2 regions of the Rossellomorea sp. NPDC071047 genome follow, and region 2 is predicted to be linked to the other one. Evidence: riboswitches for the same ligand, from Rfam matches in the RefSeq annotation. Region 2 holds a riboswitch; the other holds the start of a gene.

Region 1 (3,418 bases), on a different contig from region 2:
TTTTCATACACTCACCCACTACATTTTTTTGAAAATTAATTACTTTCAAATTCTAGTCACAAATGATATAACGGGAAATAAAGAATGTAAAGGAATAAATTCCAAAAAGTCATTAATGAGGTGAAAGAAATGATTCAAAAGTTAGGTCTTGCACAAATCGATATTGTGTTCGGACATCCCGAAGAAAACAAGAAAAAAGTAGAACGATGGGTTAAAAAAGCTAGTGAAGAAGGCTGTGATACAGTTGTGCTCCCTGAGCTTTGGACGACTGGATATGACCTTACAAGAATGGATGAAATCGCTGATGACGGAGCAAAGGATTCAACCTCCTTCCTGTCTGCCTTGTCAAATAAATATTCCATTCACATTGTAGGTGGTTCTGTTGCAGAGAAAACGCAGGATGGGGTGTCCAATACCCTTCTAGTTACGAATTCAAAAGGCGAGTTGGTGAAAAAGTATTCGAAGCTTCACTTGTTTAAGCTGATGGATGAACATCATTATTTACTTCCTGGTCATGAGGATGGCATCTTCACGCTTCAAGACACAAAAATGGGGGGATTGATTTGTTACGACATCCGTTTCCCGGAATGGTTCAGAAAACAAGTTCTAATGGGTGCCAAGGTTGTTTATGTCGTAGCAGAGTGGCCGGCAGCACGAATTGATCACTGGCAGACCCTCTTAAGGGCAAGAGCGATTGAAAATCAATGCTTCGTGATCGCCTGCAACCGGGTGGGAAGCGACCCGAACAATGAATTTGGCGGTTGTTCCCTTATCATTGATCCATGGGGAGATATTCTTTCAAAAGGATCGCAAACGGAAGAATTGGTTACAGCTGAAATCAATTTACAGGAAGTAGAAAAAGTCCGAAAGAAAATTCCGATATTCCAGGATAGAAGACCGGATTTTTATTAGATAGGCACTTTTTCAAAAAAACGTTGACATGGAAATTACTTCGATGGTACTATTCAAATCAAATGAAACATTCTGAAAGTTTAATTAAATAGTTAACGCAACTCTTATCAAGAGCTGGCTGAGGGATTTGGCCCTATGAAGCCCAGCAACCGACCATAATACCGTTGTAAAACGGGGCGCAGCATGCGCCGGATTGAATGATCCAGCAAGGCACGGTGCTAATTCCAACAGAAAGATAGTCTTTCTGAGAGATAAGAGGCGATGAAGATACCTTCTTCAAGCCTCTTTCGAACATGAAAGAGGCTTTTCTTATACCACGGAAAAGCCTCCATAACACAGTCTTTCATAAGTCTGTACTATAAGGAGGAACGATGATGGCCATTACGAAACTAAATGCATATCAACCACTAACTGAACAGGCGGCAATCGCACTGGCGATTCGCTTACGAATATTTGAGGACGGCACTCTCTTAACGTGTGAAGAAATTGGAGACGGGAATTTAAATCTGGTCTTTCGTGTATTAGAACGGGAAACAGGTAAAGGAATCATCATCAAACAAGCCCTGCCATTTGCGAAGGTTGTAGGCGAAAGCTGGCCGTTAACAATCGAACGGGCAAGAATAGAAGCGAGTGCCCTTAAGCTTCAGCGTTCATTTGTAGGGGATCTGGTTCCTGAAGTGTACTACTCTGATCCGATACTAGCTATTACTGTCATGGAAGATTTGAGCACAATGACCATTGCCCGGGCTGGCCTTATCAAAGGGGAAAAGTATCCCCGGCTCTCCCATGACATTGGAACATTTTTAGCAAACACCTTATATTTCACCTCTGATTATGCCCTTCATCCTTTCAAGAAAAAGGAGTATGTGAAAGAATTTTCAAATCCTGAGTTGTGCAAAATCACTGAGGACCTAGTATTTACAGATCCCTTTTTCAACAGTGAAACCAATGAATTTGAAGAAGAGCTTTCCCGGGACGTTCAACATTTATGGGATGATTTCACCTTGAAGCTTGAAGTGGCCAAATTGAAAAAGAGCTTTCTTACTGAAGGAGAAGCACTTCTTCATGGAGATCTTCATACAGGAAGCATCTTTGTAGATAAGAATCAAACGAAAGTGATTGATCCCGAATTTGCCTTTTATGGACCGATTGGCTTTGATATTGGACAGTTCATTGCCAACCTTATTTTCCAGGCAGTTTCTAAACCTGATGAGAAGGAAACGATTTTTTATCACATTGAGAATACCTGGAAAGTATTCTCCTCCGCGTTTTCTAAGCATTGGAAGGAAAGCGGGGACGCCTACACGAAAGTGAATGGCTACCTTGAATATGTATTGGAGAAGAGCTTTCAAGACAGCATCGGTTTTGCAGGATGTGAATGCATCAGAAGAACGATCGGCCTCGCTCATGTAGAAGATCTGGATGGCATCCCGGATAAAGAACGAAGATTACAGGCTAAACGGACCTGCTTGACACTCGGTAAGGAACTGATCATAACACGAAAGCAGATCTATTCGATCGAAGAGCTTTTGTCCCTATTGAAGTCCCATTCTGAATAATCAAAAGGAGATTATCATGACACAAGCATTGACCATTCCAACTTCACTAGAGTGGCATGAAGATTATTTACTGATCCTTAATCAACAAAAACTGCCTAACATAGTGGAATATATTAAACTGACGACCATTGAAGAGTTTTATGATGCGATTATCACACTAAAAGTGAGAGGTGCACCTGCCATTGGCATCACAGCTGCTTACGGTTTAGCCCGGTCTGCATGTCAGTATGAAGTGAAAACGCTAGAGGAATTCATCGATCTGTTTCAACGTGACAAAAAATACCTTGCCGATTCACGCCCCACAGCAGTCAACCTGGTTTGGGCTTTGAACCGGTTAGAAAAGGTATTAGAGAATGCTTCTTCTGTTAATGAAGCGAAAACTAATTTACTCCATGCTGCCATCCACCTTCATGCAGAAGACGAGGCAGTGTGCCGCCTAATAGGTGAAAATGGTTTAAGTGTATTAAAGGATAAACAGATCGTGATGACCATCTGTAATGCCGGTTCCATTGCAACGAGTAAATACGGTACTGCATTGGCCTCTTTTCATTTAGGAAGAGAAAGAGGAAAAGCGTTTCAGGTTTATGCATGTGAGACACGGCCCGTTCTGCAAGGAGCCCGCCTGACATCTTGGGAGTTACAGCAATCAGGAGTAGATGTCACCCTCATCACGGATAGCATGGCTGCCCATACCATGAAAGAAAAAGGAGTAGAAGCCGTGATTGTCGGGGCTGACCGAATTTCTGCCAACGGGGATACCGCAAATAAAATCGGATCGTCCATGCTTGCCATTTTGTGTAAACATTTCAATATACCCTTTTATGTCGCTGCTCCTTCTTCCACTTTCGATTTATCCAGCTCCAATGGAAACGATATTCCCATTGAAGAGCGAAACCGGGAAGAGATTACAACGGTCAGCGGGACACTGATTGCGCCAGAAAATGTTC
Region 2 (3,418 bases):
ATAGAGCTTGGTCCTCTGGGTATTACGACCAATGCAGTAGCCCCCGGGTTCATAGAAACGGAAATGACCAGGGAAACGGCGAAACGGATCGGAATAACCTTTGAACAACTGGTGGAAGCGAGTCTTCAAGGCATTCCGGTAGGAAGAAGCGGACAGCCGGAAGATATAGCGAATGCAGTGGCGTTTTTCGCCGATGAAAGCTCGTCATTCGTTAATGGACAAATCCTCTACGTAGCTGGAGGGCCGAAAGCCTAATGGGCGAAAGGGGTGAAGGATATGTTTCAATCTTATATCGGTAAACGCTCAACTTCCGTAGAAAACTATGTGGAAAAAGGAGCGGTTCATAAGTTTGCTGAAGCCATCGGTGATCCACATCCCATATATGTGGATGAAGAAGCAGGAAAAAGGTCCAGATACAGGGGGAATATCGCTCCCCCCACTTTTCCCAGAGTGTTTGACTATGGAACGATTGAGGGTTTTCATTTACCAAACGTCGGGTTGATTCATGGGGAACAATCTTTTCACTATGAAAGACCACTGAAGGTCGGGGAATGTATTCAGTGTTATACGGAGATAAAAGATTACTATGAGCGGAAAGGATCGGGAGGAACACTGGGTTTTCTCGTAATCGAAGAGATCGGTGAAGATTCAGGAGGGAACAATATTTTCTCCTCCGAGGCGATTGTCATTATCACTGAAGCGGTCAGAGAGAGGTTGGGAAAATGACTAAACTATCATCCTTTAATATAGGTGAAACGCTTCCCATTGTTGAATTAGCGCCAGTCTCGAGAATCGACTTAATCAAATATGCAGGTGCATCGGGGGATTATAACCCCATTCATACAATCGATGAGGAAGCCCATAAACTGGGTCTTCCAGGAGTCATTGCTCATGGCATGTGGACAATGGGTAATGTCTCCAAGCTATTTAGTGATCATTATGAAGAAGGATTTATCAAAGAGTATACCGTCCGCTTTAAAGGGATGGTTTTTTTGAACGATGTCATTACATTGATTGCAGAAGTATCAGAAAAACAGAATGATCATTTGTATTTTAACGTTTTTGCCGTCAATCAGGACCAGAAGAAAGTGATTGACGGTAAACTGATATTTCAATTATTTTGATTATTCTTGTGAAAATAGTGTCCTATAGCTTTCATAAAGCGAATAGAAATAAAGAGAATGAATGATTTCCAAGAAAAATAAGTCAAAAGACTTAAATCCGATAGAAAAACTCGGGTTGACTTCCCGGCAGAATGTGATATTATTTAGAATATTAAAATTAATAACTCTTATCCAGAGTGGTGGAGGGATCTGGCCCCGCGAAGCCCAGCAACCTACGTTATGTAAGGTGCTAATTCCAGCAAAATGTGAAGTCATTTTGGAAGATAAGGTAACCTTACCTGAACAACTTTCCAAAATGGAGGGTTGTTTTTTTCATTCATGATTTTTCTGGATAAGATGAAAATTGGGGGAATCATGTGACTAAAGAAAATAATCAAGAAGCACAGTATGATGTAGTAGTCGAGAAGATCACTTCGATGTTGAAGACGATGAGTTTCGGATCAATTACCATCGTGGTGCAAGACGGTAAAGTCATTCAATTGGAGAAAAACGAGAAAGTGCGAATTAAATAAGCTGACTAGACAAACTAGAGGCGCATAACACAGATAATGGAAATCCCTATTATCTTGTTATCGCCTCTTTTTGTTTGGATGAGCGGGAAAGGGGTGTATCATGTTAACCTATCAAACTTGGAAAAAACCAACTATCCAATTTGAAATTGATCCGGTCTATAAAGGAGCGGTAAACGTACTTGAGTGGACGTATGAACATTATGGTGAAAGTGTCGTATATGCATGCAGTTTTGGGATAGAAGGGATCGTATTAATCGACCTCCTAACCAAAGTACAACCTGAAGCAACCATAGTATTTCTTGATACAGGTGTTCATTTCAAAGAAACCTACGAAACGATTGAAAAGGTGAAGGAGAAGTATCCTGGTATCACCATTAATATGAAAAAGCCTGAATTGACGCTTCAAGAGCAAGCAGAAACATATGGTGATAAGCTGTGGGAGCGAAATCCGAACCAATGCTGTCAAATTCGAAAGCTCGATCCTTTAAAAGAAACATTATCTAAAGGAAATGCCTGGATTTCAGGATTAAGAAGGGAGCAATCACCTACAAGGAGTCAAGTTGAATTCATCAATAAAGATGATAAGTTTCAATCGGTTAAGATTTGTCCTTTAATTCACTGGACCTGGAAAGAGATTTGGAGGTATGTCCATAAACATAACCTATCCTATAATCCCCTTCATGATCAAGGGTATCCAAGTATCGGATGCTTTCATTGTACAACAAAAGCCTTAGACATCAATGATCTCCGCTCCGGAAGATGGAAAGGAAAAGGGAAAACCGAATGCGGTCTTCATTAAAAGAGGTGACATTCTTTGATTGAAGTATTCGCCCTGATCATAAGTTTGTTTTTCGCTATGAACATTGGTGCCAGTGGAGCGGCAGCATCGATGGGTGTTGCGTATGGTGCAGGGGCCATAAAGAACATCAGGGTTGCATTATGGATCTGCGCAGTCGGTGTCCTGAGCGGGGCGGTATTAGGTGGTGGAGAAGTAGTGAAAACCATAAGTTCAGGGATTATCCCTCAACATGTACTCTCCATCAAAATCGTGGTCATCATTTTGTTATCCGCCACCATTTCCTTGTTTCTGGCAAATGTGATCGGGATCCCGCTGTCTACAAGTGAAGTAACGGTCGGAGCGGTTGTAGGAGTCGGAGTCGCATATCAAGTTCTTTATGTGAAATCACTCTTAACGATCATGTCATTTTGGGTGATTGTCCCGGTCATTGCCTTCGGAGTGACATGGGTATTCGGTATAGGTTTAGTAAAGCTTGAAAAGCGTGGTTTCCATTTTGAAAAAAGGTGGCTTGCATACCTTTTGATCATCGCGGGGTTCTTTGAAGCCTTTTCGGCAGGGATGAATAATGTAGCCAACGCCGTCGGTCCATTAGTGGGTGCAGGTTTAATGTCTCCATCGCGGGGGATTTGGCTGGGAGGTTTATTCGTTGCCCTCGGAGCTATCTTACTGGGGAAAAAAGTAGTGGAAACAAACGGAAAAAAAATTACACAATATTCAAAAGCCGAAGGAATTGTTATTTCATCTACAGGAGCGATCCTTGTGATGGTGAGCTCACTGTATGGATTACCGATCCCGCTGACTCAGGTTACTTCGTCCTCTATCATAGGCCTCGGGATGGCGAAGAACGGAAAACATATGCTGCAAAAGAAAATTGTCAAAAAAATCGTTAAAATATGGGTGGTCTCTCCCTTGATTTCACTCAGTATTTCTTATTTTTTGGTAAAGCTCGTGATCGATAGCGATATGTATTCGATCGTGGTTCC

What was found. A riboswitch is a leader RNA that binds a small molecule or an ion and turns the genes downstream of it on or off. The one in region 2 is predicted to bind S-adenosylmethionine.
Region 1: another riboswitch for S-adenosylmethionine. It lies ahead of mtnK (S-methyl-5-thioribose kinase); the one in region 2 lies ahead of ACQKFO_RS04295 (YezD family protein).

The regions. Positions count from the first base shown of each region.
Region 1 covers NZ_JBNNJT010000005.1:358,621-362,038, reverse strand. Annotated here, with positions in the region: gene ACQKFO_RS18405 (pyridoxal phosphate-dependent aminotransferase) at 1-7, opposite strand, end outside; gene ACQKFO_RS18400 (carbon-nitrogen family hydrolase) at 130-912, shown strand; SAM riboswitch class I at 1,014-1,170, shown strand; gene mtnK (S-methyl-5-thioribose kinase) at 1,287-2,471, shown strand; gene mtnA (S-methyl-5-thioribose-1-phosphate isomerase) at 2,488-3,418, shown strand, end outside.
Region 2 covers NZ_JBNNJT010000001.1:814,482-817,899, forward strand. Annotated here, with positions in the region: gene fabG (3-oxoacyl-ACP reductase FabG) at 1-255, shown strand, start outside; gene ACQKFO_RS04285 (MaoC family dehydratase N-terminal domain-containing protein) at 277-726, shown strand; gene ACQKFO_RS04290 (MaoC/PaaZ C-terminal domain-containing protein) at 723-1,124, shown strand; SAM riboswitch class I at 1,289-1,394, shown strand; gene ACQKFO_RS04295 (YezD family protein) at 1,481-1,636, shown strand; gene ACQKFO_RS04300 (phosphoadenylyl-sulfate reductase) at 1,737-2,435, shown strand; gene ACQKFO_RS04305 (inorganic phosphate transporter) at 2,454-3,418, shown strand, end outside.